DNA from 2 places in the Terribacillus sp. DMT04 genome. Region 2 is predicted to be linked to the other one. Evidence: riboswitches for the same ligand, from Rfam matches in the RefSeq annotation. Region 2 holds a riboswitch; the other holds the start of a gene.
The links. A riboswitch is a leader RNA that binds a small molecule or an ion and turns the genes downstream of it on or off. The one in region 2 is predicted to bind S-adenosylmethionine.

Region 1 (16,426 bases), 960 kb from region 2:
CGGAAGCGTAACGATAATGGTTGCATTTGCTTCGCCCGTACCGGAAATGAATGTATCATCGCTATTTATCGGATTGATTTCCGGAGCAGCTGGCGGGGCTGAATCATAATTATTTACAACCACGACGCTTGCATCACTTTGGTTTCCTGCATTATCAATTGCCACAACGGAAATCTCGCTGCCGGGTTCTTGTTCAGGAATTTCTATATCCCAGTTACCGTCAGCGTCTGTTCTTGTCTCTACTTTTGTACCATCAGAAAATGTAAGTTCAATGTCGGTGTTTGGTTCTGCTGTACCAGAAAGAGAATTGTCATTGCTATCAACAGGATTAATTTCTGGAGCAGCCGGTGCTTCTGTATCTGCATTCGTTACAGTTGCAGTACTCGCTGCACTCTCATTTCCTGCATCATCCGTGGCTGTTACGTTAATGATATTGCCAGGATCTTGGGCTTGAATATCAACCATCCAGTTACCGTCAGCATCCGCAGTCGTTTCAACAACTGACCCGTCTGGCAACGTAACATCAATCGCTGCATTCGGTTCTGCTGTACCAGAAAGGGACGTGTCATCGCTATCAATAGCGTCAATTTCTGGAGCGGCGGGTGCATCAGTATCTGCATTCGTTACTGTAACAGTCCCAGCGTCACTCTCGTTACCAGCCTCATCGACTGCAATAGCAGAAATATCGGATCCTGCTTCTTGAGCAGGAATATCAACTGTCCAGTTGCCGTCTGCATCCGCAGCGGCTTCTGCTTCCGAACCGTCAGGCAATGTCACGATAATTGTTGCGTTTGGTTCCGCCGTACCAGAAAGAGTTGTATCGTCGTTATCAATTGGACTAATTTCCGGAGCGGCGGGTGCATCAGTATCTGCATTCGTTACTGTAACAGTCCCAGCGCCACTCTCGTTACCAGCCTCATCGACTGCAATAGCAGAAATATCAGATCCTGCTTCTTGAGCTGGAATATCAACTGTCCAGTTGCCGTCTGCATCCGCAGCGGCTTCTGCCTCCGAACCGTCAGGTAATGTCACGAAAATGGTTGTGTTAGGTTCCGCTGTACCAGAAAGAGTTGTATCGTCGTTATCAATTGGAGTAATTTCCGGAGCGGCGGGTGCATCAGTATCTGCATTCGTTACTGTAACCGTCCCAGCGTCACTCTCGTTACCAGCTTCGTCGATTGCAATAGCAGAAATATCAGATCCTGCTTCTTGAGCTGGAATGTCAACAGCCCAGTTGCCGTCTGCATTCGCAGTTGTTTCGGAGGTCGTACCATCAGGCAATGTTACGACAATGTCAGCATTTGCTTCAGCTGTACCTGTTAACGTAGTATCCTCATTGGTAATTGGTGCAATAACGGGAGCAGCTGGCGGTTCTGTATCTGCGCCACCGCCGACATCTGTTACTACAGCCGTGCCAGGGTTACTTTGATTGCCAGCTGCATCCGTTGCAACGACAGAAATCTCACTATCCGGCTCTTGTGCTGGAATCTCAGCCGACCAATTACCATTGGCATCGGTTTCTGCTTTAATAACAGTTCCATCTGCAAGCGTAATTGTTATTGTTGATTCAGCTTCTGCAGTACCGGAAAGAGTAGTATCATCGCTATCAACCGGTGCAATTTCCGGAGCTGCAGGTGCTTCGGTATCTGCATTTGTCACGGTTGTTGTGCCAGCTGGACTTTGATTACCGGCTGCATCGGTCGCAGTGGCAGAAATAGTTCCGCCTGGCGCTTGTTCTGGTATTGCAGTTGACCAGTTGCCGTTTGCATCGGCAGTGGCAGTGGCAGTCGAACCATCAGGCAAGGTGATATTAATCTGTGCATTTGCCTCAGCAGTACCAGATAAAGTTGTATCATCACTATCCACAGCGCTAAGAACAGGAGCTTCCGGAGGTTGTGTATCGGATATTCCTGTCGCAAGTGATGCCGCAGCACCTCTTCTGTTAAGCAGATCTACCGTAGCGATAAGAGAATCTGTTGTGACACCACGGAAATCTAACCGGCCGTCAGGTGCCGTTGGAAGTTCTGTAATTCCTAAGCTGCGCAAGTTAATACGAGCTGTAAAAGTAGTTGGGCTTGCTACAGAAAGTCCGAGTGTGTGTCGGACATTTGCTCCAAATGAGTTGGTAGCAGTGTTGAACGTAATATTAGATCCTTGCACTGTACCAGTATGATTAAGTGCAATACCGCCTACACCCGCATAAGGAATGGAATAATTAATAGTAGTTGCGCTGCGAATATTAGGGTTCTGCAATAGACCAGACAATTCTTCAGGCAGTTGGAAGTTAGGAGAGTAATTGCTTATCGCACCGATATTCGCTAACTGATTCCCGCGAAGTCGAAGTGTCAGCACACCGTCTTGATAAGTGGCACCTAGCGTTTGGTTGCCCAGAACAGCTATATCGGCAGCTTCAGCAGTGTACTTGCTGAGCACCTTTTGCTCAGAATCGTATACGTAAGGAGTGACAACGATTGCCGCAGCAGTTAGAAGAGCGGAGGAGCGCTTTGCCATCCGCAGTTTGTTTTTTCGCTGCATATTCTTTTTGTGGTCATAGTTCTTTTGTTTGCCCATCCTTTTACCTTCTTTCGTTAGTAGTTTGGCTGATGCAGGGTTAAACGACTGATAACAAAATCGAGATACTCATCAACTAGATTGTCGCAACCTCCTCGTTATGTACAATATTGCTGCGAATTGTGTTACAAAATGTAACTTCTGCGTAACATTAGTCGATACAATAAAGAATTTTTGTGTAAAATTCAAAGAATACCACTATAAAATGGATATTTTGATAGGTTAGTACCTTTTGTGAAAGACTTCATCTAGGGAAAAGGTAACCGTTAAAGAGAGGCAGAGCGAAATGCGCTCGTTAAGAAGGGTTTTTATACTAGGAGGTAAGACACAGAAAAACAGCTAATCGAATGATTAGCTGTTCCTTAGATTTTTATTTAATAGAAAAAGAGAAGATAGTTTCTTTCTCATACTTCTCTTCTGGCTGCAGAATAATATCGGGAAAGCCGCTGTGATGCAAGCTGGCAGGAAAAGCTTGCGTTTCAAAGCATATTCCTAAATATTTCTCTGATTGGCGTTCTTTTAATTCCAATGTATCATCAAGACCATTGCTCGTGTACAAAACAACACCCGGTTGGTTGGAGTCGATTGTCATTAGACGGCCGCTTGCCGGATCATATAAGCCAGCTTTCGGTTTCTCGTTGTTAGAGAACAAAAAGTAATGATCAATACCTTCTCCAGCCAGCCGAAGCTGTTCATGAGATGCACTGAAAATATCGGCTAGCGTTCTAAATGATTGCAAATTGAAGGGGGAGCCTTCCGTATCCAACAGCTTTCCTGTAGAGATGAGCTCTTCATCTAGCTCTGTGAAATAACTGCTGGCAACCATTGCTTGCTGTTCTGCAATGGATCTTTTTAAGCCGCCGCTCAAGTTGAAGTAGGTATGATTGGTTAGTGTCACAGGTGTAGCTTGATCAGTCGTCGCTTCATAAAGAATGGTGAACTTATTATCCTCAGTCAATGTGTACGTGACGACTACGTTTAATTTACCAGGGTAGCCTCCTTCACCATCCGCACTTGTGTAGGAAAGTCGGAGGCCATTCGTTCGGTCGTGCTCGAAAGTCTCTACATCCCAAAGAACTTGATGAAACCCTTCCGGCCCGCCATGCAAATGGTGATTGCCTTCGTTTGCGGGCAGTGGATAAACCTTGCCATTCAACTCAAATTGGGCATCTTCTATACGACCAGCTACTCGTCCGATAAGCGCGCCAAAGTAATTCGGATTATCTTTGTAATCCTCCAAATTGCGGTAACTTAGCACGATATTCTCTGACTTTCCATGCTTATTTGGAACTTCTAAAGAAGTAATAATACCCCCGAAGTTTAGTACTTCAAGTTTCATGCCGCTTGAATTGGTAACTGTATATAATGTCCAATCATCTTGTAATGGAGTTTTTTCAATCAATTCGACACCACTTTCTGATTTAGTTTCGTAATAAAGCGCTGGAAGGTTTCATCATCTTTGAAAACACCAGCGTCCTCAAGCACTCGGACGAATTTCTCACCTAACTCTTTGCGAACTACTTCTTCTGCGTATTCCAGGTTGTGCAGAAAACCATGCTTATCGCGCAGTTCTTGCGCCCAGTCCTGTTGGGCAGGATCTACTTCCTCCACTTCGCCAGCTAAGAATTTATAAATTGTCTCCAGCTCTTCCTTGAGCCGGGGAGGAAGTACCGCTAGTCCCATCACTTCAATCAGGCCAATATTTTCTTTTTTGATATGATGAACATCTGCATGTGGATGGAAGATACCAAGCGGATGCGTAGCGGACGTTCGGTTGTTGCGTAAAACAAGATCTATTTCATACAAATCATCACGCTTCCTTGCAATCGGTGTAATCGTGTTATGGCGTGTTTTATCTGTGTAAGCGAGAATCTCTGCATTGGAATCATCGTAGTTATACCAAAACGAGTAAATACTCTCAGCAGCTGCAGTCAGCTTTTCTTTGTCACTCGCTTGCAGCCGAATGACAGAGAGCGGCCAATTGAGTACGGCAGCTTTCACTTCAGGGTGGGCGTGTATAGAAAATGTGTACTTTTCTTCTGCATTTGTCATAGCAAATGTATATCGCCCAGCTTGGTAGTGGTCATGCGATAATATAGAACCTCCCACAATAGGCAAATCTGCGTTAGAACCAATAAAGTAGTGGGGAAACTGTTCGACAAACTCGAGCAATCTGGCAAATGCTTCTTCATTTATCTTCATGTCGCGGTGTTCCTCTGACAGCACAATGCTGTGCTCTTCATAGTACACGTAAGGAGAGTACTGGAGGTACCACGTTTCATCTTGCAAGGAGAGTTCAATGAGTCTGTGGTTAGAACGTGCAGGGTAGCCGATTCTCCCCGCGTAGCCCTCATTCTCCTTACACAGCACACAAGCAGGATACGAAACGTCTTGTTTTATCATTCGTTCGCGTTTGATTTGTTCTGGATCTTTCTCGGGTTTGGATAAATTAATGGTAATATCCATCTCTCCGTATTTTGTTTGCGCTTTATAAGAAATGTTTTTCTTGATTCGATTCATTTGAATGTAGTTGCTGTTCTTACTTAGATTATAGAAATAGTTGGTTGCTTTTTCAGGTGATTCGTCATAATAGTGATCAAATAGTGTCTGAACAGTAGAAGGACGAGGCATAAAGCAATCCATTAAGGATGCAGCAAGCATCTCCTTCTCATCTAGTACATTATCAATGATTTCTTCATTAACAGCGTAATCTATTATGCGATCAACTAAATCAGGTATAGATCCTTCGCTCGTCAGTATTTTATGCATTGGGTAATTGTCCATTCCGAGCAAGTGAATCACTTGGTTACGTACATACGTTTTATCTCGTTCCTTGATTAAACCTTCTTGACATGTTTGTTCCAATAAAGCTTCGATATCTGAATAAATCATCTGTCTCACATCCCTTATGCTAGTTCTTTAGCGCCATCACCAATTGTTGCCGTATAGAAAGTTGCTTTATATCCGATTTCTTCTTCATAACGCTGTTGAATCCCTGCCTGGATAGCGTCTGCTTTGTCTTTTTCAACAAGCGCAATGGCGCAGCCGCCAAATCCGGCACCTGTCATGCGGGCTCCAAGAACACCTTGTTGTGACCAGGCAGCCTCCACAAGTGCATCTAGTTCCTTACCAGTTACTTCATAATCATCCCGCAATGAACGGTGCGACTCATTCATCAATTCCCCGAAAGCGGTCAAGTCATGCTTCTGCAGCCGCTTCAAGGCCTCGATTGTTCGATTGTTTTCATAAACGGCATGACGGGCGCGCTTTATGTGGGTTGGATTGCTAATCAGTGTATAATGCTGTTCAAATGCTTCTGGTGTAAGTTCTCCGAGACTTTGAATAGACAATTGCTGCTGCAAATCTCGCAGTGCTGCTTCGCATTGGGAGCGGCGTTCGTTATACTTCGAACCTGATAGTGCCCGCTGTTTATTCGTATTCGCTATCAAGATGACGTGCTCGGTTAAATCTACTGGGGCATGCTGGTAATCTAACGATTGACAGTCTAGCAGTATAGCGTGCCCCTGTTTACCCATGCCGACTGCGAATTGATCCATTATCCCGCTATTCACGCCAATATAGTCGTTTTCAACGCGCTGCCCAATCTGAACGAGTGGAATTCGGTCAATCCCAATGTCATACATGTGATCCGCCAGGACGCCGGTTACAAGTTCAATAGAAGCAGAAGAGGAGAGGCCTGCGCCGTTCGGTATATTTCCGTAAAAAAGAATATCCATGCCAGCATTCATTTTGTCAGCATATTGCTGTAAGTAAAGCAGCATGCCTTTTGGATAGTTCGCCCAGTCATCTTCGTCACGATAGCTGAGATCTTCTAAAGTAGAAGTTATGATACCGCTTTCATTGAGGTTGATACTATAAAATCGCAGTAAGTTATCTTGGCGTTTAGCTGCTAGAGCATACGTACCATAGGAAATGGCTGCGGGGAAGACATGACCGCCATTGTAATCCGTATGCTCACCAATTAAGTTGATCCTGCCCGGAGCGAAGAAGCGGCGAGGTGTTTCTGTTGTTTGGAAGATCTTCTGGAACTCAGCTGTCAAATTAGGGATATTCGTCATAATGATATAACCTCCTTGGTATACTTTATTAATTTAATTAATTAAGTTACGGTTAGTGTACTATATGCGTAAGGGGGTAGCAAGGATTACTTCTTTTAAGAAGGAGAATAGAGATGATTGGCGTATCATATATTGTAAACGCTTACTAAGTGCAGGGGGAAACGGAGATGACAAACAACAAACGTAATATAAACGTACCATTTCTGCTTCATGGCGGAGATTATAATCCAGATCAATGGCTGAAATATCCTGATGTCTTAAAAGAAGATATTCAATTCATGCAAGCAGCAAACACGAATACATTTTCTATCGGTATATTTGCGTGGAGTGCTTTGGAACCGGAGGAAGGTGTGTACACGTTCGAATGGCTGGATAAGATTTTCGATGATATTCATGCTTTTGGTGGGAAGGTAATTCTGGCTACCCCAAGCGGAGCGCGTCCAGCGTGGTTGTCACAAAAGTATCCTGATGTTCTTCGGGTTAACGCAGCTCGAGTCAAGCAGCTGCATGGTGGCAGGCATAATCATTGCTTCACCTCTCCTGCTTATCTAGAAAAGACCCAAAACATGAATCGGAAACTAGCAGAAAGATACGGCGAGCATCCAGCGTTGCTGTTATGGCATATTTCCAATGAATACAGCGGTGATTGTCATTGTGATCGGTGTCAGACTGCTTTTCGTGAGTGGTTAAAAGAGCGCTACGATGGCGGTTTGGATGCGTTAAATGATGCGTGGTGGGGGCCGTTCTGGAGCCATGCCTTTACAAATTGGGAACAAGTAGAATCTCCATCACCGAATGGGGAGGATGGTGTCCATGGTTTGCGCTTGGATTGGCGGCGGTTCGTGACAGATCAGACGATCCGGTTCATGGAAAATGAGATGGTTCCGATTCGTGAGCTTACACCGGATATCCCGGTAACGACAAATTTTATGGCAGACACCCCAGATTTAATACCATTCCGTGGTCTGGATTATCAGCGATTTGCAGATAAAATTGATGTAATCAGCTGGGATGCGTATCCGACTTGGCATAACGATTGGGAAACAACAGCCGAACTGGCAATGAAGGTAGGGTTTATCGATGACTTGTACCGTACGATGAAAGATCAGCCGTTTCTTTTAATGGAGAACACACCGAGTATGGTCAACTGGCATCCGGTGAACAAAGCAAAGCGGCCTGGAATGCATATACTCTCCTCGATGCAAATGATTGCCCATGGATCGGATAGCATCTTATATTTTCAGTGGCGTAAATCACGTGGGTCAACGGAGAAATTCCATGGAGCTGTTGTCGATCATGATCGTTCGCCGGATAACCGTGTCTTCCGTGAAGTAGCAGCACTCGGCGCAAACATGGAAAAACTGGCGTGCTTAGCAGGTGCGCATCGGACGGCGGAAGTGGCTTTGCTTTATGATTGGGAAAACGATTGGGCGCTAGAGGATGCGCAAGGATATGGGTTGGATTCCAAGCAGTATATCAAGACGATGCATGCACATTATCGGCCATTTTGGAAACGTGATATCCCGGTAGATGTGATTGGAAAAACACACAATTTCCAAAAGTATAAGCTATTGGTTGTACCTATGCTTTATATGATGGAAAACAAGACTGCAGAAAAATTAGAGAAGTTTGTGCAAGCGGGCGGCCGACTCGTGATGACCTATATTAGCGGTGTGGCAGACGAGCATGACTTAGTGCACCCTGGTGCTTGGCAGGAAAAACTCGCAGATATCTTTGGATTGCGTCCTGCCGAAACAGACACGCTGTACCCGGCGGATCGCAACAGTGTAGAGTACAAAGGGAAGGCGTATGAATTAAAAGACTATGCCACTGTATTAAAACTTCATGGAGCAAAGGCAATTGGCAGCTATGAAAAAGACTTTTATGCAGGCACACCTGCTATCACCGAACATGCTTATGGAGAGGGCAGTGCTTATTATATTGGTGCTAGGCTGGAAGATGCATTTCAAGAGGATTTCTACGAGGAGTTGCTGTTAAAGGAGCATATCGTTGCGCCTGTTCGTATTAAGAAGGAAGCAGATGTCTCTGTCCAAGTCCGGTTTCATGCCCACACCACTTTTGTCTTTATCATGAACTTTAGTGAAAGTGAAAAAGCAATTGAAATGGATCAAACATATCAAGATATACTTCAAGGTGGCTCATTAGAAGGGCACTATTTGTTAAAACCATATGAAGTAAAAGTGCTTCAATTCTAAATATTTTATTGACATTTTTGACAGCCGCTGATATTGTAAATGCAATTCCATAATCTTATCCAGAGAAGCAGAGGGACTGGCCCGGTGAAGCTTCAGCAACAGGTCGCAAGGATACTGTGCTAATTCCAGCGGGTGGATGCCACCTGATAGATGAGACGTTCGCAGATTATTTGTCAGTTCAGCACATCCTCTTGGGTGTGCTTTTTTTGTTGACAAAATACTTAGATTGATAGAAATGAGGCTGTCATATGACATCGAAACGAAATTTTAAACGACACATGCAGACGCGTCATCTTATTATGCTTTCACTCGGTGGTGTCATTGGGACAGGGTTGTTTTTAAGCTCTGGTTATACAATTCAACAAGCTGGTCCTTTTGGAACGGTGCTAGCCTATTTAATTGGAGCGTTAGTTGTTTACCTCGTTATGCTTTGCTTAGGCGAACTTGCTGTACATATGCCTGAAACAGGAGCATTTCACAGCTATGCACATACATACATAGGACCAGCAACAGGATATGTTGTTGCATGGCTGTACTGGCTGACGTGGACAGTAGCTTTAGGCTCAGAGTTTACAGCTGCCGGACTGCTTATGCAGCGCTGGTTTCCAGAGATCAATGTATGGATTTGGAGTGCGCTGTTTGCTGGTTTAGTTTTCTTTTTAAATAGTGTTGCCGTGCGCTTTTTTGCTGAATCGGAGTTTTGGTTCTCATTCGTAAAAGTAGCTGCTATTATTCTTTTTATCTTAATTGGCACAGCTGCCATTTTCGGAATTATCCCGATGCACGATACAGAAACGGCACCATTGTTTACGAACTTTACGGATGCTGGATTGCTGCCTAATGGAGCTTTTGCCATTCTTTTGACAATGTTGGCAGTTAATTTTGCTTTTTCTGGTACCGAGTTAATTGGTATTGCATCAGGAGAGACAGAAGATCCGCAGAAAACCGTGCCAAAAGCAATTCGTACCACAGTCATCAGACTGGTTATCTTCTTTGTCGGGACCATTATAGTGCTATCCGCCTTGCTTCCTTTTCAAGAAGCCGGTGTGCTGGAAAGTCCCTTTGTAACGGTGCTGTCACGCGTTGGGATACCATATGCTGCGGATGTGATGAACTTTGTTATTTTAACAGCAATCCTTTCGGCTGCGAATTCAGGGCTATATGCTTCGAGCAGAATGCTGTGGTCATTGGGAGATAAAAAGCTTATTCCGCAGTACTTTGCCAAGCTTTCTAAACAGGGTATCCCGCTGCGCGCGACTGTCTGGAGCATGGGAGGGGGAGCACTCGCTTTACTGTCGAGTATCATTGCGCCGGAAACTATTTATCTTGTTTTAGTATCTGTTTCTGGTCTTGCGGTTGTAGCCGTATGGATGAGTATTGCTTTATCTCAATTTTTCTTCCGGCGCCGTTTTCGCAAAGCGGGGCATGCGGACAAAGAACTTGGCTACCGAACGCCATGGTATCCAGTTGTGCCGATTACAGCTTTCTTGTTATGCCTGGCGTCTGTTATCGGTATCGCATTTGATCCTACTCAAGTGATTGCCTTGTATTGTACAATCCCATTCGTGCTATTTTGTTACGCTGCTTATTATATTACCGAATATACAAAGAAGAGGAGACAACGTCATGCCAAGCAATCCGATTCAACAACTGCTGAACAAGCATAAAGTAATGATTCTTGATGGTGCATTAGGAACAGAATTAGAAAGACAAGGATGCAATCTAGAGGATCCCTTATGGTCAGCACGCATTCTTTTGGAGCAGCCAGAATTGATTCGCCAAACACACTTGAACTATTTCCGAGCTGGTGCCGATTGTGCCATCACTTCCAGCTATCAAGCTTCTGTTGAGGGTTTCCAGTCTCGGGGGCTGGAGGAGGAAGAAGCGCTGAACTTGATTGGAAAAACAGTTAAGTTAGCAGCAGAAGCAAGAGAGATTTATAGCCAAGAAGCAAAAGTTCCTAATCAAGTGTTACCGCTCGTTGCAGGATCTGTGGGTCCATATGGCGCCTTTTTGGCAGACGGTTCGGAATATCGAGGAGATTATCAAGTATCCGATAAGGTACTGAAAGATTTTCATAAACCGCGTATGCAAGCTTTGCTGGAAGCTGGCGCCGATCTGCTGGCTTTTGAAACAATTCCATCGTTACAAGAAGCGGAAATCTTAATTGATTTGCTAAAAGAATATCCGAATTCTTCCGCGTGGCTTACGTTTACGCATCAGGATGCGCATCATATTAGTGATGGAACTCCTCTTAACCGCTGTGCAGAATTGGCGGCTAGCAGTGACCAGATTGCAGCAATTGGATTAAACTGTGCGCCAATTTCGGTAGTGACAGACGCTGTGAAAGAACTAAGAAAACATACATTAAAACCTATCATTGTTTATCCAAACTCAGGTGAACAGTATGATGCAGTGTCTAAAACATGGTCAGGTACAGAGGGATTGGAAACACTGGCTGGCTGCTCTTCGGAATGGTATAAAGCTGGTGCGCAAATTATTGGTGGGTGCTGCCGCACGACGCCGCAGCAGATTCAGCACTTGACCAAGCAATGGCGTTAGAATTGCAATTGACGTTTTGTAATGGGGAAACAGAGGAAAAGTAATGTATCCATTATTAAGAAAAAGGAGCGTTTCCCCATGAAACCAAAAGATATGATGAATGGCCAAACTAGTACCCACCAGCAGGATCGTCAACCCGGGATAGAAGCGAAGATGGACCCATTGCCGAATCAGCCGCTCGACTATAAAGGTGCTGGCAGATTGGAAGGAAAAGCAGCCCTTATAACTGGCGGAGATTCTGGTATAGGCCGTGCAGTAGCGATCTTATATGCTAAGGAAGGTGCAGACGTTGCCATTTCCTACCTTGATGAAACGGAAGATGCAGAGGAAACGAAGCGACTTGTAGAAGCGGAAGGAAAACGCTGCTTGCTGCTGCCGGGAGATATTAAAGTTGAAGAGCATTGTATCAACTTAGTCGAAAAGACAGTTGAGGAATTTGGGAAGATTAATATTCTCGTAAACAATGCAGCAATTCAATATGTGAGAGAGGATGTTTTGGAGATTTCTTCTGAGCAATTTGAGGAAGTGTTCCAAGTCAATTTCTTCTCCCAATTTTATTTAACGAAAGCTGCCGTCCGTCATATGAAAGCTGGTGACTCGATTATAAGTACATCTTCTATTAATGCTTATCGCGGAAATCCAATGTTCATGGATTACTCTGCGACCAAAGGGGCAATTACAGCGTGGACACGCAGTATTGCACAAAGTCTTATCAAGAAAGGGATTCGCGCCAATTCGGTTGCGCCTGGACCGGTTTGGACACCGCTCATTCCAGCTACAATTGGCGAAGATAAAATTGAACAGTTTGGCCAAGACAGCTTAATGGGCCGTCCAGGTCAGCCATCTGAACATGCGTGGCCTTATGTGATGCTTGCTTCAGATGAAGCTTCTTATATGACAGGGCAAGCCATCCATATTAACGGCGGTTCTTACACATCATCTTAATTATTTAGGCCTTGTCGGTTTCCGACAGGGCCTTTTTTGTTTAATGCAGCCAGGATAGGGAACAACAATTTTATCAGGTGACACGCAGAACTGACGGAAGGAGGGGGAAATGTGTATATTAAATTCCATGATGAAAATCATGAAATCAAATATCAACTATTAAGAGCGGACGTTAAGAATGCAGAAGCTCTGGAGAATAAAGGGTGCCTTGCTGTTCTATACCTAATGGCAGGAGACAGCAGGCTGGACAAGTTGTTCAGATCGTACTTTCAAATTGAGAGCTGCCAGTTTGCATATAAAAGGATGTTAAATGACTATGAACTGGATTCCGACTTACTTCGCCTAGCTAAGCTGGCAGCTCATCTGTTTGATGGGCGAGTGGAAATGACACCAATGCTGCTTGATGAGATACACGAAGATCGGGATTGGTTCTTAGCCTGGAATGCCGTAATGATGAGGCGCTTTGGCACCGTAACTGGCTACGAAGTACCTTCGAATAAGTTTTACCAAAGTTATATTACAGAAGACTTTAGTGTGTAATGACAGAAAATAATTGGAAAACACCAAACTTATATGCAATCTCGCTTAAGAGGATGTATGTAAGTTTGGTGTTTTTTTAGAAACGTAAAAGAATTGGAGAATAGGTACGCTACAGGCATATTGCATTCCGTATTTTTACACAAAAAAGTATCCAACAAAACGTTGAATACAGTTTAAGTAAAAAATTTAGTTAAGGGGGTTACATGAATTATTCCCTCTGTGCAGAAAGTTAAACCTAAAAGGTGAAGGTTTTTTAAAAAAGAGCAGAAATAGTAGGCACATTAAAAAGAAGCAGCTGTCTTGCACTCGCTGCTTCTCTTGCTTTATTCGTTATCGGATTCCTCTTCATTCATTTCAAACAGATGATCTAAGTATGGTTCTAGCTCGAATGAATCTTCCTCGGCATAGGTAGTGAAAACGTCTCTGGTTAATGAACTCATGATTAATCCTCCTTGTGATTGGGTTTGTAGTTATAAGATACCCAATCTAGCTAACTGGTAATCATCCAATTACCGATTAAGAGGATTTTTTTAAACTATGAAAGTTTCGTTTAACCGAAAACACTTGCATGACAATCATGAGCAGATTGACAGCAATCAAAACGAAAATTGAGTAAGAGAAGCTGCCGGTCATATCATTTACCGCGCCTAAAATTATTGGACCGAACGAACCAATAATATAACCTATAGCCTGCACCATCGCTGACCAAGAAGCAGCTGCTTGATGCGTGGAGGTTACGTCGATGGGAAGGAGCATGTTCATCGCGAACAGTCCGCCTGCACCGAGACCAATAAAGCATGCGGCCAGCCAAGGCATCAAGGAGAATAAAATCATGCCAAAGCCAATCATTTCAAAAATAGCCGCCAGTACAAGCCAGAACAAACGGCTCGGAATTTTGTTTAGTAAGTAAGGTACTGCTAGATTAGCAGGAACCTGCAGAATCATGAAAATAACAAGCAGATTGGCTGCATAGGTCTTGCTGTAGCCCATATTCTCAACAATAGGGGGCAGCCAGGCGGTCAAAGAATAAAAGATGAAAGCCATACCGCCGAAAGAAAAGGTGAGCAGCCATGCATTCCACTGATTCCACGGTAACTTCTCAGCACCGCCGAAAGTCTGGACAGCACGATCATTTTTTTTCTGAGGCAGTACCACTAAAACCCAGATTACAATTGCAAGCAATGCCAGCAAGGACCAGGATGCCAGCGCAATTTGCCATGAGTCAAATAGACGCTGAATAGGTGCTACACCGCCGGAAGCGAAACCTGCACCCACTGCCAATGCTGCCGTATAAATGCTGATCATAAATGCGCTATTGTGAGGGAAATACTTCTTTATATAACCGGAAAGAAGCGGGCCAGCTGCAGCAATACCTATTCCTGCTAAAAAAGCTGTCATGAGCAGAAATGAGGAAGTATGAGAAAATAAGCGGATTACCGTACCAATGCCAATAACACCTAATGACCAGGCAATAACATATTCAAGCGAGAACCGATTGGCTAGCTTTGCTGCCACAGGTGAGAAGACGCCCATACATAAAACGGGTATGGAGGTGAGCAGGCTTGCGCTAGATGCATTCATATGTAACTCAGATTGAATCGTTTCGATGAGCGGAGAGATAGAGTTAATGGCAGGCCGAAGATTTAACGCCGCCGCAAACAAAGCAATGCCTAACCAAATGACTGTTGATTTCTTCACGTACAGTACCCCCATCCTTATCCATTCATTTATTGTAAACCTTCTGGAAGACTGCCGCAATGCAGCTGTGTTTAAATTATAGGGGAATAGTGGAAAATATTTTAGTAAGAAGGAAAGGGAAGGAGTTCGAATAATGGAATTAAATCCAAAGATTAAAGCATTCTTGGAGGAGGTAAATGCGCAGCCAATATCGCTGGAAAACGTGTCGCCTGAACAGTTTCGGAGTCAGGCAAGAATGCAAAGCGATGGACCAAAACAAGAAGTTGCTAAGGTAGAAGATCAAACAATTGATTTAAAAGACAGATCAGTACCAATCCGAATTTATCGGTCAGAGGATAAGACACAGCCTGCTCTTGTTTTTTATCATGGTGGCGGATGGGTTGTTGGCAGTATTGAATCACATGATGCAACGTGTCGTGAGCTTGCCAACTTGGCAGCGTGCACAGTTATCTCCGTTGACTACCGACTGGCGCCAGAACATCGTTTCCCAGCAGCTGTAGAAGATGCGTATGATGCGTTTCAATGGATAGCAGACCATGCAGAGGCACTGGGGATTGCGGGCAGCAAGCTTGCCGTAGGCGGTGACAGTGCAGGCGGGAATTTAGCAACTGTCGTTTGTCTGCTGGCAGAGGAAAGAGGAGAACAGAAGCCAGTTTTCCAACTGCTGTTATATCCTTCTACTGGGTACATTGGTGAAGAACCAGCATCGCTAAATGAAAATGCAGAAGGATATTTATTATCGAAGAACTTGATGACTTGGTTCCGATCGCATTATTACCGGACGGAAGCAGATCGACTTCATCCGCATGCAGCTCCAATTCATTCTGATCTGCTGCATACATTGCCGCCAGCAGCAATCTTGACTGCTCAGTTTGATCCGCTTCGAGATGAAGCACAAGCTTTTGCAGCCAAGCTGCAGCAAGAGGGTGTTGATGTATTTGTTAAGAATTATGAAGGTTTAATTCACGGTTTTGCCGGATTCTCGGCGCACGTAGAAGAAGCACGTGAAGCAATGGAAGAAGGAGTTGCTAAGCTAAAACAAGCTTTGCATGCTTAATGTATGGCACATCTATCTCAGCTAGGCATATGTTGTAAAACATAAAGGAGGGATAGGTGTGCATTTTCAAACAAATCAGGTGACAGCAGAACCATATGTATTTCAACTATTACAAAGTTTAACCGGCGGAAGAGTGGTCGTGGAATCCCCGGGTGACAGCTACCGTGGCATTCTTATTGATGCAAAACCGGATCATATCGCTATAAAAGATGGTGATTCTGTTTTTTATATTAGAACAATGCAAATTATCTCCGTCATGCCAGATTAAAATCAGTGTAAGCGTTGACAAGTATCCGCTTACATGATAAGTTATGAGTGTAATACAAAACAGCATACAACTATCCTTTAGGATTGTTACTGATAAGCAGGCAAAACCTAAATTATATTCCTTAAGCAAAGGCGACTTTGTGCATGGGGTGTAGTTTGGGTTTTTTTGTGTACCAAAGAGGGCTTATCTGCGAAAAAAGGATAAAGGCGGCATCCTTTATCCTCATCATACTATCCCCGAATGGAGGGTCTAACATGAACCATCGTAAAACAGCTGAAGAAATTTTGCAATTAGTAGGTGGGGAGGCTAATGTTCAAAGTGTTATTCATTGTATGACACGTCTGCGTTTTAATCTTTATGACAATAGCAAAGCAGATCGTCAGGCGTTGGAGCAAGTAGATGGTGTGCTTGGTTCCAATATTAGCGGTAGCCAATTCCAGCTGATCATCGGGAATGAAGTGCCAAAGGTTTACAAAGAAATCATTGCGAA
Region 2 (16,426 bases):
CGGTTATCCTGACAGCAGTGCTGTCTGCCGGTAACTCTGGTATGTATGCGAGCACACGGATGCTTTGGAATTTAGCGAAAGAAGGCAAAGCTCCAGCATTTCTTGGCAAACTGAACAAAAACGGTGTACCAGTAAACGCATTGCTTGCAACCGCAGCGGTAGGCTGTGTAGCATTCTTAACTTCCTTCTTCGGTAACGGAATTGTCTATACATGGCTCTTAAACATTTCCGGTATGGCCGGCTTTATTGTCTGGATCGGAATTGCAGTCAGTCATTACCGTTTCCGTAAAGCATATGTGGCACAAGGCAACGATATTAAAGACTTACCATATACAGCGAAATTCTATCCGGCAGCGCCGATACTAGCCTTCACACTATGTGTCATTGTCATTATCGGTCAGAGCTTCTCATCGTTCACAGATGGTGGAATCGATTGGGGCAACTTTATTGCTTCCTACATCGGTATCCCAGTCTTCCTGCTCTGCTGGATCATCTTTAAAGCGAAAAAGAAAACGAAAGTACACAAACTGGAAGAAGTTGATTTAACAACTCCAGAACACGAAACAGCACCAGAATAAGAAATGAAAGCTGCCGGTCATCCGGCAGCTTTTGTTTTATCTGCAGCACCTTGCTGAAAGTACATAATGTTGTATCTTTATCTGCTAAAACCGTTATAATTAAGAAGAGGTGAATAAATGAAAATTGCAATTGTAACAGACAGTATTACGAATATGAGAGAAGAGGATTTACAACGTTATCCCTTCATCCATTATGCGCACCTGAATGTTATTGTGAACGATAAGTCTTATACTGATTTAAAAGATATAACCAATGAAGAATTGTTTAAATTAATAGATGAGGGAGCTTCCTACTCCTCTTCCCTGCCTTCACCAGATACATTTCAAGCACTGTATGAAGAGCTGCTGGGCGAATATGATACGATTATCAGCTTGCATTGCACAGAGAATGTAAGCGGAACGGTGCAATCAGCTCGTATTGCACGTACGATGATTGACGGAGCGGAAGACCGTATTCATGTAATTGATACCAATACAGCGTCTATCGGTGTCGAAAATATTGTCATAAAAGTTTGTCAACTCATTGAGCAAGACAAACCCCTTACGGAAATTTTAGAAGCAATCTCGCTTTATTGCCGACAAGGACACTTGTACCTAACCATCAACGACCTTACTACACTTGTACGTTCGGGCCGAATGTCTAAAACGGCTTCTCGAATCGGCAACCTGCTTCATATTAAACCGATTATTGGTTTAATGGATGGGAAGCTGGAGGTTGTGGGAAAAGTTCGGACAAAGAAGCGGGTAATGAAGTGGATGATCGAGAAATTGGGGCATAATATCGCTGAAACAGGCAAGCAAGTTGTCCGAATTACGCATGTGAACTCGATTGACCTTGCACATGAATTGAAGCATGCGATGGAAGTTTACGGAGATAAAGTAGAAGTTTTTATCGGCAACGAGATAAGCACCGTGATGGCCATTCACTTTGGCCGCGGCGGCATTGGCGCGAGCTGGATGCCAGCCGATTAATATACGATATAAGAAAAAGAGATAAGCGCTTCTGCGTTCATCTCTTTTTTACATAACACGATTAGCGTTTTAAGGACTCGCCATCATTAGGTACCATTACTTGATCGGCTATCTTCTTTTCGACAAGATAATGCCGAAGTTCTTCTCTTGATAGTCCCCAATGATTAACAGCTTCCATATGGACAGAGAGGACAGTTGCATGTGGAGCAGCTTTGGCCACTTCTAAAATATCTTTCTTATCCATTACAAGGGAGCCGCCTTCGAGAAATTGATTATCGCCGCCATTGACGACAATGACTTTAGGCTGCTGCTTTGCAATTGTATCCTGTATTGCCGCATACCAGACGGTGTCTCCGGCAATATACAGTGTTTTTTCATCCGCATGCTTCAAGATTACCCCGCAAACATTGCCAGCAAGCTTCAATATGTCTCCGCGCCCATGTTCTCCTTTTGTTTTCACTAACTGTATGTCATCCAAGACTGTGTTTTCTGTAAGAATCTCTACATTTGTAAAGCCGCTCGCTTTAACCTCATTTGCATCATTTTCATCTTGAACATATATCTTTATATCCTTTGGCAGCAATTCTTTTGCGCTTTCATCAAAGTGATCCAGATGTAAATGCGTTAAGATAACAGCATCAACGCCGTCAAGAATGTTTTCCACGGGCTCCGGTAAATTAACGAGAGGATTATATTGATCTTGTCGAACAGAGTTTGGAAATGGCGGATATGTTCCTTTTGCGGCTAGCATTGGATCGATTAAAAATTTCTTGTCTGCATAATCAACGACAAGTGTTGCATTCCGAATTAGTTTTACATGCATGGTATTCTCTCCCTTTTTCAAAGTATGTATAGTTTAGAATAGGAGAATTATTTCATACATGGCTTTTCTAACGTGTTTTAAAGCTTTTGCTTTGGATTCGAAAGAGTTAGTTGATATGTGTTGCTTTATTGATCAATAACAATAGAGAGATTGTAATTCACATAGTCATTTAACTCATTCAAAAACTGATTCAAATCTGCTTGTGATGGAAAACGGCATTCCAGCAAGTAACAGCCTTGACCGCTTATTTTATAGTTGTTCACGATAAACAGTTGTTTTGTTTGAAGAAAAGCCAAATAAGGCTGGTGGCTCGTATTCTTGGTGAAGATCGTCAAAAATGTATGAAGGGGATATCCTAAATTATCTTGGTTAATTCGGATGGAGTAGCCCTCGATAATATGATTGTCCTCCAGTTTGGCAATTCTTGCTGCAGCGGCAGGAGCAGAAAGATGAACTTTCTCTCCAAGTTCTTTCATCGTAATCCGGCTGTTCTTTGTTAATTCTTTTAGTATTTGTTGATCGGTGGCATCCAGCATCTTATAACATCCTTTACGACCTGTTTATAGGCGTACTTGTTAATCGCATTATACCAGAGAGGAAAAAGGAAGCTAAAGGAATATTATTTCCGATTATTCCGATAAGGTATATTGACAATACCGAAAACGTTTGCTACACTTCCTTAAAACTATATATGTTTCTTATCCAGAGAGGTGGAGGGATATGGCCCTGTGAAACCTCAGCATCAGGTCTGTTAACAGATACTGTGCTACATCCATCGGTTTGATTACCGGCAGATAAGATGAATAGAGGAAGCCTCTCGACGCATCTGTCCGAGAGGCTTTTGTATTTGTCCCGCTGTCGTTTACAGAGAGGGGAACACAATATGTTTCAATTAATACGTGATCTATCCAAGTACAAAGGGTGCAGTCAGTCATTTGTGTCGCAAATAGTGGAAAAGATAACGCCGTTTGCTGATGAGCTGCACGTTGACAAACGAGGGAATCTTATTGTCCGCAAATTTGGGGAGAGGTATGCGCCGAAAATAACACTGCTGGCAGAGGTGAAGGAAGAAGTGCATGTTGTGACAGCTGTGACGGATTTCGGCGCACTTGCAGCAGATGCAAACTACTTTTCCTTAACCTTCGCTCTAGGCCAGTCAGTCCAAGTGGAGACGAAGAAGGGGCTGCTGCAAGGTGTGGTCGTGACAAGTGAAGCGGAAGAGCACGCAGCTGTTATTGATATTGGTGCGAATACAGCACAAGAGGCACATCAAATGGGAGTGGAAACGGGCAATTATGTGACATGCTATGATGACCAGCTGTATCTTGGGGACGAAGTGAGCGGCAGAGTTGTCGGCAAAGGACTGGACAATAAAATCGCACCAGCTATTGCCATAAAACTGCTCCAGCAATGGGAGCCTGGCGATGGGGAAATTACCGTCATCTTTTTTCCTTCTCAAAACAAAAAACTGCTCCTCAGCCAGCTAGAAGGAGAAGCGGCATTCTATGTCGGCTCTGTACCGCGTCCAAGCACTTCCCAAAAAAGTAAGGAAACCATTAAGCTGGGCAGCGGTGTCGTTATAAAAGTAGCAGACAAAACGATTCCCATTAACCAAACGCTGAAGAACCTCTTAGTTGATTTAGCAATCGCGCATGACATTGCGTTTCAGTTGGAGTTTTTATTTCAGCATCGATATAAGAAACTGTCTACCAAGACCCCAATAAGCGTGCTCAATATACCAATAGAGCATCTGGATCAGACAACACAAGTTGTTTCAATCAAGGATTTGGAGAATACCACGCAGCTGATTCAGACATATCTTTTACGCAGCAAAGAATTGCAATTTTAAGAAAATAAGTTATGCGTCTCAGATAGTTGTCCTATATACTGAAATTATTAGTAAAAAGGAGGCGGTTACGGATGAAAAAGAGTCAAAACTTAACCAAGTCGCAATGCAGGAAGGTTCTAGCAACCAGATAAAGGGGAGCTGTCTTTGAAGCAAGCACTACTGATCATTGATGCACAGCATGCATTGATTGAAGGCGAAGCAGGTGAAAGACCTGTCTATCAGAAGGAGAATCTGCTACAGCAAATTAATGTAGTCATCAGCAAAGCACAAGCCGCGGGCGCTGACATTTTGTTTGTACGTGATACGGATGTAGCAGAAGGCCAAGGAACAGGTTTTGCTATTCACCCACAAATCATTGTGCCAGAAGAAGCGACAATCTTTAACAAACAAGCAACAAATGCCTTTCACGGTACAGGTCTGCTGGCGTATGTAAAGCAGGCAGACATCGCCCATCTTGTCATCATGGGCTGTGAAACGCAGCATTGCATAGATACAGCTGTGCGTTATGCAACGGTACAAGGAATGGATGTGACACTCGTTGCGGATGGTCATGCCACAGCAGGATCTGATGTGCTAAGTGCAGAGCAAATCATTCAGCATCATAATCAAATTTTGCACGGACATTATAATGTAGATCATTTCTCAATTGTACGCCAAGCAGCGGAGGATTTGTTCCACCCAATCCATGATACATTTCGATAAGAGAATCACATAAGTATGAAATTGCCCTTCTGAATCAGCAGCATAATGCTGTCTTATTTAGAAGGGCTTTTGTCTTCTGTAAACTAAAATATCTGCTTCGAATTGTTAGACAATCGTGCTAGAAATCATTGACAGAGATCAATAATGGTTTATTTTCTGAAAAATTAATTATTTTACGTAGATAACCTTACAAAAAGCATGCAACCTCCTGACACTTCCGACATAATAAACGCATACGACGTCTTAAATACATCTTTCCAGGAGGAATTCTATTGGGCTTTGAAGCTATGTTGGGGAAGGTTAGCGAATATCTATGGAGTGTGCCGATGCTAGTGTTCATCGCTGTGGTGGCAGGAGTTTATACTATTGCTACAGGTTTCTTGCAAGTAAGATTCTTTAAAGACATGATTACCCAAACATTCACTGGCAAAAGTTCTGCTTCCGGCGTATCCCCTTTTCAGGCGCTGGTTATTGCATTGTCAGGAAGGGTGGGAACGGGTAATATAGCCGGTGTGGCAACAGCGATAGCTGCAGGAGGACCGGGAGCTGTTTTCTGGATGTGGTTCATTGCCTTTTTCGGATCCGCAGCAGCGTTTGCTGAATCAACACTTGCACAGATTTATAAAAAGCGAGTAGATGGAGAATACCGCGGCGGACCTGCTTATTATGCAGAAAAAGGTCTCGGATGGAAGTGGTACGGCTATATCTTTGCAGTGGTTGCAGCTGTTTCAACGTGTTTGTTAACACCTGGCATACAGGCAAACGCCATTGCAGAAAGTATGGATAACGCATTTGGCATCACACCATTGATAACAGGAATCGCTTTGGTCGCAATTGTTGGTTACGTTATTTTTGGCGGGATCCGCAGAATCGCCTTTTTAGCTTCTTATGTAGTCCCAATTATGGCATTATTTTATTTACTTGTAGCAGCCATCGTCATTTTTGCGAATATCGAACAAGTTCCAAGTACTTTTGCGCTTATTTTCTCTAGCGCATTTGGTGTTGATTCTGCTTTTGGCGGTATTATTGGCGCTGCGATTAGCTGGGGTGTAAAACGCGGACTGTATTCCAACGAAGCAGGTCAGGGAACAGGAGCTCAAGCAGCTGCCGCTGCCGAAGTGTCACACCCAGTAAAACAGGGCTTAGTGCAATCTTTCTCTGTCTACATTGATACGCTGCTCATTTGTACAGCTACTGCGCTGATGATTTTAATGACAGGCAACTACAGTGTGGAAAGTCCCGATGGCGGATTTATCGTTGATTATGCAAATGGAATGGAAGCTGGAGCAGGATATACGCAAGCGGCAGTTGACGGTGTACTTGGCGGATTTGGTTCCGCATTTGTAGCTATTTCCTTGTTCTTCTTTGCTTTTACGACACTCGTTGCTTATTTTTATATCGCCGAAACAAATCTGTTTTATATTGTTAGAGGGAAGAAACGGAAGATTTTCTCTAACATCATGAAACCATTGTTCCTGGCAGCTGTCTTCTTAGGGACGGTACGTTCGGCAAGCTTTGCTTGGACATTAGCAGATATTGGTCTCGGTCTCATGGTATGGGTTAACTTAATTGCTGTCATCCTGCTGTACAAACCGACCATCATCGCTTTCAAAGATTACAAGGAACAAAAGAAGCAAGGACTGGACCCTGTTTTCCGCCCTTCACAAGTAGCTATTAAGAATGCTGATTATTGGGAAGAGCGGGAGCTGGAAGAGGAGATGCAGCGGAAAACGGTATAAGCCAATGGAAACCAAGGGTGTATGCATCCTTGGTTTTTCATTTGATATAGAGCTCATGTACGCACTAGTAAACGTTATTTTAACTGTGTTCACACAACTGTAAAAGGAGTATTACGAATTTGTGAAAACGTTCACAAATAGAAGCGCAGCATGGTTATTTCGCTTATACTACAAGTGTAGAAGGAAAAGCGCTAATCCCTCTTCATCTATTATGTGAAAAGATTAACAAACTAATTTCATGAATGGAGTGTGGGAAATAATGATTGTGCAATGGATTCGAAACAGCAGAGTGGCGTCTGGATTGTGGACCGTGATTCGTCTTTATTTAGGGTATGCTTGGCTATCTGGAGGACTAGGTAAACTGACAGGCGGCGGATTCGATACGAGCGGCTTCCTGAAAGGTGCAGTTGCACAAGCTGGCGGAGATCACCCAGCAGTGCAAAGCTGGTGGGCAGTATTCTTAGAACAGGTCGCCTTGCCAAATGCAGGACTCTTCAGCTTTCTCGTCATGTGGGGTGAAATACTAGTCGGAATCGCACTCATACTAGGTGTCTTCACTAACTTTGCCGCACTCATGGCCATCACGATGAACTTCGCTTTCCTATTCAGCGGCACGGTCAGCACGAATGCCCAGATGGTTTTGTTAACTGTCTTCCTCCTTATCGCTGGCGCCAATGCCGGACGTTACGGATTGGATCGCTGGGTAATGCCTTATCTAAGCAAGCATTTGCCAAAGCATACACCAAAACGGCCAGCAAAGCCGGTCACATCTTAATAAGAATATAAAATAGACAAAACAGGCAGCTGTACTGGCTGCCTGTTTTGCGTGTTTTACTTCTTATCGGCTCTTTACGAGCGAAACGATGATTTCTTTCACAAAAGCATCCGCTGCTGCTCGTACACATTCTACCAAGTTGGAACTTCTAATCAATCTGATTGTACGGTCAACTGCTGTTCTGGAAGCAGATAACTGCGTGATCACATCTTTGCAGTCTTTGTATTCTTTCATCATTTTAAGAAGGCCGCGCAATTGTCCTTCTTAACGCTTCACTCGGTTTCTTATCTTCCGTTCCATCACTCCTTCCGTATCAAATCTTTTATACCGGTCGGGGTCAATGAATGTCTATGTGCAGTAAATTTCCTGATGAGGAGACACACGAGGATGATGATGTTATATCGATATCTGCTTAAGTGTAGGGTAGACTAACGAGATTTCCTCCCAATCTGTAGAAAACCGGAAAGGGAGGGCTCTCTCGGTAATTTACTGGTCTATACAACTAGCGAACATCTATATAAGAATCTCACCAAGTTCACTCCATTTTGTAATAGGACTGAACTGTTCTATAGCATCACTTTTAAATTTTTCAGTAATAAAGTCTGCATTTTCCTCTAAGTACTTATCAACTTGAGGACTTAATTCAAACATGATGTTATTAAATTCCTCTATATAATCTTTGTAATAGTTATAGAAATGCGTCAAGAAATCCTTTTGAAATCTTTCTGTTAGTATCCCTTTGCTTTCATGACCAGTAAATGGATCCATTATTTTTGGCACATACACAATGTTCCACGGGGCTGTAAAAGCAAAAGGATTCTTAGTTTTACCGAAAATGTGTGATACTTGGTAGTTCCTCAACCTTTTATATTTTGTCGTTGGCTTTTCTTGTCTTGAATAGCCGGTCAACCTTCTGATTAGTTTAGTGGGCTCAGCGTTATTAGTAGCATCTTTAAAGAAGTTATTATGACCAAACAACTCTTTATATAAGCTCATATATAATTCTGTACCTTCAGCGTCTCTTCCGTAGCCCCTAACAAACACTTTTTGATTTCCATTATATATATTACTTTTTAATAGTTCCCATTCATCTTTCACTACTGGATCAATTACATATATAGTCTCATCGATTTCGAATTTTATAGGGTCTTCCTCGTCTATGTTGAACTTATTCATAAAAAGCTTGTAACCATCTCTCATAATTCTACGTCACGTCCATATTTAAAGTTATTATATCTAGTAAAAGTGGTTTTATTCTTTTATTAATCGTAATCAAACACTTGGTTCTTTTGACCAGTCTGATTTCACAGGACTCTTTTAATGCTGGTAAAGTTTCGAAGGAATCCTAATCGAGTAGATGTAAAATTAATAGTATCATTTTAATCATTCAATTCGGATAGGGGTTTTTGGATATTGAAAATCCAAGTATAATGATTACTATAATTAGTAGTATATAAATAATCAAAAGTATAACTAAAATGATAGTTGAAATTTTCTTAAAGAAACCAGGAGGGGCGTTATAATTTAGTATTATTGCGGTCGCAAATAACACTAAAGTTATTACCATATTTATTTTATAGAAGAAAATAATGTATAGAGATATTAAAAATGAGAAAATGCCGAAATATTGACGCATAATAAATCCTTTCTATACCATTTTCTTCAGAATATCATTATTACATAAAAGAGTGTAGAGATATAAAAATCTCTACACTCTTTCTCGCTTAAGCTTCTTCGATTACTTTCTGTCTAATTACATCTTCGAATGCTGCTGCAACCCGTACTTCTACCTCACTTGGTACCGAGAAACTCTGCAGAAGTTCTCTCATAGCAGTTATCACAGGGTCTGCTTCATAGCCATACCGTGCAACTTCAGCTTCCAGAGTTTCTACGCTACCTCCAAATCGATTTTCGAAAAATAGAGTAAATCTTTTTTGTACATTTTCATCGTAATATTTGACAGTAGCATCGTATATTGTAAGAGATTGATTTAGCACCATTTGAGCTATATTGTATGCGTCAACGTCACCTAGAAGATCATCTAACGTAAATGAACCGTCTGTTTCGTGGCCAATATAGTATTTGGCGCATTCATACGCATCGCCGTCGAAAGTAGAGCTATCCATATTATTAAACACATCAATATTGACAGTCGCAAGATCTCCAGCCCAGCCGGCAAAATCTTTAATGGCTTTGTCTCCAACATCAATATAGCTATATAATTCCCCGGACAATGTTGCATAAAGATGTTCGGAACCAATTTTAAAGCCCGTAATCGGGTCAGTTATATTGTAAATATCACTACCGATTTGTTCATTGACATAGTCTACAAATTCATTGTCAATAAGTCCGGAAGTAGCTGTCCACATAGCGCTAGTGTAATCATGTTGTCTATACCAGTGGGTAAGAAGGTAATTGGCTTTATTTACGTCTGGATCAAAGGCCCGAGCAATATTTTGTACATCATTTAACTGTTCAAAGAAACTCCTATTTTCCTCGGAAGGTGTAGTTAGATAGCTAACCCCTTTATCTCTTCCCGAATTAATATTGTTATCTATTTCAATAGCTGTACTACTATTCTCAACTGTAATAGTAGAAATTTGATCAAAGGACCAGTTCTCGGGTAGTGGATAACCTAAATTACCGCTGAATCCAGTAGACATCCCACTTACAAAACTATACTTTGCCAAGTTTTGATTTGATACTTGGATACAGATATTACGTGGTCCATAAATACCTACATTATAATTATTACCCAATGTTGCATTTATTCCCCTGAAATAAGGAATGATATTACTAGTGATTTCATCTCCAAAAGCATCATAGTCAACAGCAAAATATATTGTGGTTTCTTGAGGAATGCCATATCCTTGTGCCACAATAGTAGCACTATTGCCGTCTTTTTCCCCTTGTTCTTGAGTGAAGTATTCAACGTGTGATCCGACAGTTTGATAGATAGGGAAAATAGATAATCCAGCATTCAGAATTGTTTGTAGCTCACCTGGCTGTAATCTTTTGTTGAGTCCACCAGGTACATTAACAAGGTATCTCCCAATGATTTCGTAACCTTCATCTTTAAGCGCTTCTGCTCTTAGAGAATTTATTTCAGTGATTGTATCGCAAGCAGTACCTTTTCTTGTCGGATCACCAGTACTGACGAGTAAAGAACACCATGTTTGGTAATCTGCAATACCTGTAGTATTTAACTTAGTGAAACCTTGAAAATTCTTCACTTGAGAACTTATTGCGCTCGTGAATGCGCCATCGAAACTTACATCAAATTGATTAAAGATCATTGCCGCTTGAAATAACCTAACGAAATCTCCTGTGTCACCTACAGAAAGAGTAGGGAGGTTGGAACGTGTTGTAGGACCAAAATTACCGTTAGCTATAGAATCACTGAGTCCTTGTTCATATTGAATAGCATAGACTAGAGATTTTTGAACGTTCCTTGAATAGAAACCATCACATGGCATAAAATAAAAGTTTTCTCGGTTGATGTACTTTCTGTTCATCCATTGTTGTATAGAGCGGATTAGAATACTGCCACCACTTAATAGTACATATGGATCCATTGTTAATAGACCTTTAAACACTTTTGCTGTCATACTTCCATCAGGATCGGTTAATCCCATGTCTGTTTTCATTCTACTAATAGCGGCACTTGTGTTATCTCCAAATGTTCCAGTAATACCACCAGGGTTGTATCCTTTGCAGTATAGTCCGCCTTGGATGATTTTAACTATATTGGTATTCTCGTTAAAACCTTTTGAAATTGGCCCCATGTTGTTTAAAAGACGTAATGTAGTAGGCCCAAAGCTATCGACAGGTGTACCAATGCCAAGCTCTATTTGTAGAGCTCGTGTTAGAGCGTACATTGTGGACCAACCCGTTCTCCCATTAACATCAATTACTTGATAACCCTGTCTTCCTCTATATGTTCCATTAAGCCAGTTTTGTGTTTCCCACACCTTTTGATCTCCTATAATTTGATTCATTCAATATGCTCCTCTCGTTTTTCGATATTTACTTTCTAATAGAGGCCTTTAAAGGGGATTCATTTAATAGAACTTCCATGGTCTAAAAACATATGATGATTTAGCAGCCATGTAATACATAAAAGCGATTATTATTACTGATTTACAACCTGTTAAATATTTTATTTGAAAGAATAAATCAGAGACAATCGTACTGAGGGGGGATTCTGATTAGGATTAGATATATAACATTATTGGCTTTATTTATATTAATGTTGTGTGGATGTGGGGAAGAAGAATTTAAAAAGTCATTTGTTATAGAAGGTACTGTAAACGAACTGAGCAATAGTTCAAATACAATCGATGTAATCGAAGAGAATGAAAAAATGTATGAGATTCCAGTAGAAGATACTAATGTCTTTGAGAAAGGCGATAGTTTGAGAATAGTAGTATATTCTAATACTTCCAATGATATTTGGGATTTAGACCATCTTAGATTTGATATAGAAAAAAATAAGAAATAGCTCTCGTTTAAGGTGGAAGTAACAGAGAGAGGGAAAGACTTCTTCAAAGAACGTTATGTCCATCAATTTTTAAGTAGTTCGTTATGTGATAACTGTTTAAACAGCCCGGATGATGAACGATTTAGATATGATTATTTTCTTCGGTAGGGGAAAATAATTACGTTGTTCCCCTTAATTGCTATTAAAACGGACTAAAGGATATAGTATGGATAGTTTGAGCTGAATATCACTTAAAAAATCTGGTTCTCCACAATAAAAGGTGCTTGATGCTTCCTCTAACGTATGTATGCTCCAAATTCCTAAGCAGGTTGACGACATTCCATGCGAATTCGCAAGTTGAACTTATATAGATTGGGACAGCCGTAACTCCGACGCTTCAGCGTTTTAATTAGGTTGTTCGTTCCTTCAAGACGTGCATTCGTTATGTTGTACACGAAGTAGTTGAGGATCTCCTTTTTCCATTGGAGAATCGTCTTCGCAATACGCTTAGTCGCTCCGGCTCCATGGAACAGATAATGGCTACACCAGTCTTCTAACGCCTGTTCTGCCTCGTGGTAGTCCGTCGAATCATAAAAGCTCGAAATGTTTGGAGCGCATCATATTGCCTTTTTAGTTCTAGATTTTTATCCAGCCACTTGTCGAGAGATGCTTTCTCCTCCGCTTTTAAACGGCTGGGCATCGTCATCAATAAGCGACGTTGATGCTTTATCTGTTTATGCTTGGCTTCGTTTTGCCAGCTAAGTTTTCTTGCGCGATCCAGTGCTTTCGTGAATAGCTGAATGACATGAAATTTATCAGCCACAACGGCTGTGCTGGGCCACACTTCCCGGACAGTCTGTGCCATGCCAGGCGCAAGATCGGTTGACACGACTTTTGGCGCTTTAAACGGATACTCGCGTAAAGCAGCCTGTATGCGTGCCCGACTCTTTCCTGGAGATGTGTGCCAAATATGGCCTGTATGCGCATCCTGCAGTGCGATACTGTACGTATGTCCTTTCTTGTGGGCAAACTCATCCATACAAAGCGCTGTAGGGGCTTCATAGTCTTCCGGGCGTGCCAAGGTTTCCTCGGCATATGCGTAAAACCAGGAAGCTACAGTAGAGGCAGGAACGTTCATTTCCCTTGAAATCGACTCAAAGGATTGGTTTTGCCCCTTTTGGGAAATCATTTTTTTGAAATGGCTAGTGACTTACCTCGAACTGGAATCTCTGGCCACGCCACTGTCCACGTGATACCACAGTCTTCACAACGCTGCCGATGGACAGGCACTCGGATATAAATGGTTTCTCCGGTAGATACCCAAGCGTGTCGTAACACACGCGTGCGCATGCGTGCATGATTCACACTCTTTTAGAAGCACAAAGGGCAAAGATGATTGATGGGGAAAGGCTCCATCTCCAAGATCCATCCATCTTCCATACGTTCTCCCTGGCCATTTAGCTGAAAGTTTGGTAAGTGTAGAATATCTGTAGTAAACTGTTTATACAAGCAGAACTTCCTTTCTGTGTTTGGGTTTCGTCACTTTAAACAGTAGAGGAAGTTTCTGCTTTTTTCAATGTCAAGCACACTTGGTTAAGGAGAGCCAAAAATCTTACAATAATGAAACATTTTCCAATTCCCTTCGTATGCAAGATAACAGCCAATCGTTTGTTAATGTAGGTTTTATTTAACCGTAGATTTTACTAGGAGGGGGATTTAATATGGTGTTTCTTGTAGACGCATTTAACCTTATAGCTTCATATACCTATGCATATAATGTTTCAGAAGATGATATTCAAGAGAACATGGAGCAATTGAGAAAAACGGATTGGTTTCAGCAGTATTTAAAAAGTGAACCGTACAGACAGTTATTAATAACAGATAAAGGTGTGCGGGTGCGAATCGGGAAATTGAACAATAAACGCCTGGCTAAAAATCCTCATAAAGAAAGCTATCAGCATATTGTCACGAAAGCTTTGCAAAAGAAGATTATTGTGTCAGATGCATAGTGCAATCAGAACCTATTTCAAATTGAAGAGAGCTGATTCCTTATATGAGCCAGGCAATAAGATGGCTCAACAGTTTCATAGCAGGGAGCACAATCAAATTTCCCTACTCATGACAAGTAGGTCCGCATTTCGGAAAAACAAGAGCTGTAAACGTTGCTGTTCCTAGATATTCTTAACGCTGGGGTGTCCTATTTATTAAAAGCATCAAAAAGAAGCAGCCCCATTAGTAGAGACTGCTCCTGTATTAATTAAGGATATTCGAGGATTTGATCACGCTCCCAAAGTCGCCTTTCTTACTTGCAAAGCCATCTTCATTTGCTACTCCAAGCAAACCACTGACGATAATCGTCCCCACTAGTGTTACGGAAAAAAATACTTTTTTCATTATTTATTCCTCCTTAGATTATAGCGAGTAGATAATATCTGGTTGCAAGTTCATACTGCTTGTTTTCAGTATAATACTGAGCTAACTCTTTCGAATAGTGCCTAACGTTGAATAAATCGTTAATTTTTTGAAAATATTCGATTCCTTCTTGCCAAACGCTCTCAAAGTTAACCTTGTCTTCATATTTCTTATGAAGCATAGCAAATTCCCACTTCATTTTTGTATTGTTGCTGTCTATACTCTTTTGAAATCCTGCTGTGTAGGCTTTCATGGCATTCGCAGTTTGGTTTGTCTGCCAATAGGAGTCTGCTAATAAATACAGCGTTTTTAATTCAATACGTTCCTGCTTTTTCTCTAATGCCTCTTCCAAATAACGAATTGCGACTGCCGGCAATTCGCGTGTTACGTATAGGAGGCCTAGGTTCAGATTCGTGGATGCTAACAGACTTTCATTTTCGATTTTCTTACAAGTGGCTAGAGCTCTGTGAAGATACTCTTCAGCAGTTTCATAATCAGAAAGTTCCATGTAGTTCATTCCTTGAACTAGCTCTGAACGCGCCAATAGGAAATTTAGCGCTCCTATAGAATTAAGTTTTTCGACAGCCTTCGCTGCATGAAGAGCAGATAAAGCTGTGATATCAAGAAAGTAATAGGTCATAGCCTTGATGAGATGAAACTCTCCTAACCCTGCTGGATCAATTACTGAGCTTATATGTTGTTCGGCTTTCTCAAATTTCATTAACGCTTCCTCGAATAATTCTTCGTAATAGTCGATAATTCCTTCAGCAAAGAAATGTTGATATCTATGGAATTCAGTGAAATTATCTTCATATTGCCTAGCTATTACTAGCGAACGCTTGCTTGCTTGAAGTTCTCCAATAATCGTATAATACCGACTTTCCAATAAAAAATAGGAGATAAGTGTTTGTGTATCAAAATGGTCAGTATGTTTATTCAACTCTTTATGAATGCTGCGAGCAACTTCTTTTTTATCAAGCTGAATACTCACAGACCAATTCTCAAGATGATCTATCGTATCAAGACGTTCCATAGTACAACTCCCATCGATAATTCTCTATAAGACTATTCTACCTTATTTTATTAATAGGAAAATTGGGAATATATATATTGTTATATTACGGGTAAAACCCTTCTTTCCACCAATGACTTTTGTCTTCTGTATGGTATTGTTCGCAGTGGCAGTGTTCAAGGAGAAAAGTGTTTTTGTCAGGTTATTCTTATGGCTGTATGTAACAGACTTGAGAAAATTGGATTGTTTGTGACTAGAGTCAAAAGCGGAAAAGAGACGTATGTGAATCGCGGTAACTATATTTGTAAGGACAGTCAGACTTGTAATGAAAAGCTTACAGATTTAGGGAGAGTAGAAGTTTTCTTAGATCATTTGTTTTCATAAGGCAGCAGCATATAAAAGAGAAAACCAGCCAAATCAAATCGGCTGGTTTTTCCTTATTTCTTCTTATTCATTTTTTTAATCTTGAAATGCAGGCTGAAATAGCGGAACGACATATATAAATCGTAAGCAGCTAGTGCTGACAAGAGGACAGAGAAAAATCCCCAACCGTTACTATCGACATCGTTATAAGCCCATGATATGAAAAGAACTCCTATTACAAGATTTAATATCGCTGAGGGCAATGGCGTACGTATCATAAAATTCCTCCAAAGATGATTGTTTGCATGTTTTCTAGTTGTTTTTGCATCTGTTCAATTTTTTCAGGCGTCAAATTAAGCTGAATGATGACGACCATCAAATTCATTAAGCCGTGTGTGATAATCGGTACAATAATCCGTTTAGTTTGTACATAAAGTGTAGCAAAGATAACACCCATCACGAAGTATTGCAAAAGGTGCAGCAAGTCACCATGCACAACACCGAACAAAAGTGCTGAAATAAGTACGGCCACAAAGAAATTTGTCCGTTTGTAAATCTCACCAAAGATGATCTTACGGAAAATTATCTCCTCTAATATAGGTGCGAATACAACGACGATGATTACGAAAGCTGGAACCGACTGAATAGCATCTATTATATTTGACGTGTTCTGAGAAGTTTGTCGGATGTTTAATACGTAAATCTCAATTAAACCAGCAAT

Region 1: linked by a shared signal. The riboswitch ahead of mmuP (S-methylmethionine permease) and the one ahead of KS242_RS03300 (hypothetical protein) in region 2 are both predicted to bind S-adenosylmethionine.

The regions. Positions count from the first base shown of each region.
Region 1 covers NZ_CP077639.1:3,039,445-3,055,870, reverse strand. Annotated here, with positions in the region: gene KS242_RS15770 (Ig-like domain-containing protein) at 1-2,571, opposite strand, end outside; gene KS242_RS15765 (aldose epimerase family protein) at 2,942-3,973, opposite strand; gene galT (UDP-glucose--hexose-1-phosphate uridylyltransferase) at 3,970-5,463, opposite strand; gene KS242_RS15755 (galactokinase) at 5,478-6,650, opposite strand; gene KS242_RS15750 (beta-galactosidase) at 6,818-8,866, shown strand; SAM riboswitch class I at 8,919-9,023, shown strand; gene mmuP (S-methylmethionine permease) at 9,115-10,533, shown strand; gene mmuM (homocysteine S-methyltransferase) at 10,493-11,428, shown strand; gene KS242_RS15735 (SDR family oxidoreductase) at 11,507-12,373, shown strand; gene KS242_RS15730 (hypothetical protein) at 12,485-12,913, shown strand; gene KS242_RS15725 (MFS transporter) at 13,430-14,611, opposite strand; gene KS242_RS15720 (alpha/beta hydrolase) at 14,745-15,668, shown strand; gene KS242_RS15715 (DUF2642 domain-containing protein) at 15,727-15,936, shown strand; gene KS242_RS15710 (beta-glucoside-specific PTS transporter subunit IIABC) at 16,191-16,426, shown strand, end outside.
Region 2 covers NZ_CP077639.1:591,465-607,890, forward strand. Annotated here, with positions in the region: gene KS242_RS03280 (amino acid permease) at 1-578, shown strand, start outside; gene KS242_RS03285 (DegV family protein) at 696-1,550, shown strand; gene KS242_RS03290 (MBL fold metallo-hydrolase) at 1,612-2,373, opposite strand; gene KS242_RS03295 (Lrp/AsnC family transcriptional regulator) at 2,499-2,909, opposite strand; SAM riboswitch class I at 3,069-3,174, shown strand; gene KS242_RS03300 (hypothetical protein) at 3,257-4,222, shown strand; gene KS242_RS03305 (isochorismatase family protein) at 4,367-4,924, shown strand; gene KS242_RS03310 (alanine/glycine:cation symporter family protein) at 5,212-6,663, shown strand; gene KS242_RS03315 (DoxX family protein) at 6,923-7,438, shown strand; gene KS242_RS03320 (metal-sensing transcriptional repressor) at 7,502-7,693, opposite strand; gene KS242_RS03325 (hypothetical protein) at 7,952-8,638, opposite strand; gene KS242_RS03330 (glycoside hydrolase domain-containing protein) at 9,163-11,436, opposite strand; gene KS242_RS03335 (hypothetical protein) at 11,670-11,939, shown strand; partial or broken gene KS242_RS18275 (ISL3 family transposase) at 12,239-13,107, opposite strand; gene KS242_RS03350 (hypothetical protein) at 13,640-13,927, shown strand; gene KS242_RS03355 (hypothetical protein) at 14,172-14,312, opposite strand; gene KS242_RS03360 (tetratricopeptide repeat protein) at 14,326-15,363, opposite strand; gene KS242_RS03365 (DUF4305 domain-containing protein) at 15,780-15,983, opposite strand; gene KS242_RS03370 (CPBP family intramembrane glutamic endopeptidase) at 15,980-16,426, opposite strand, start outside.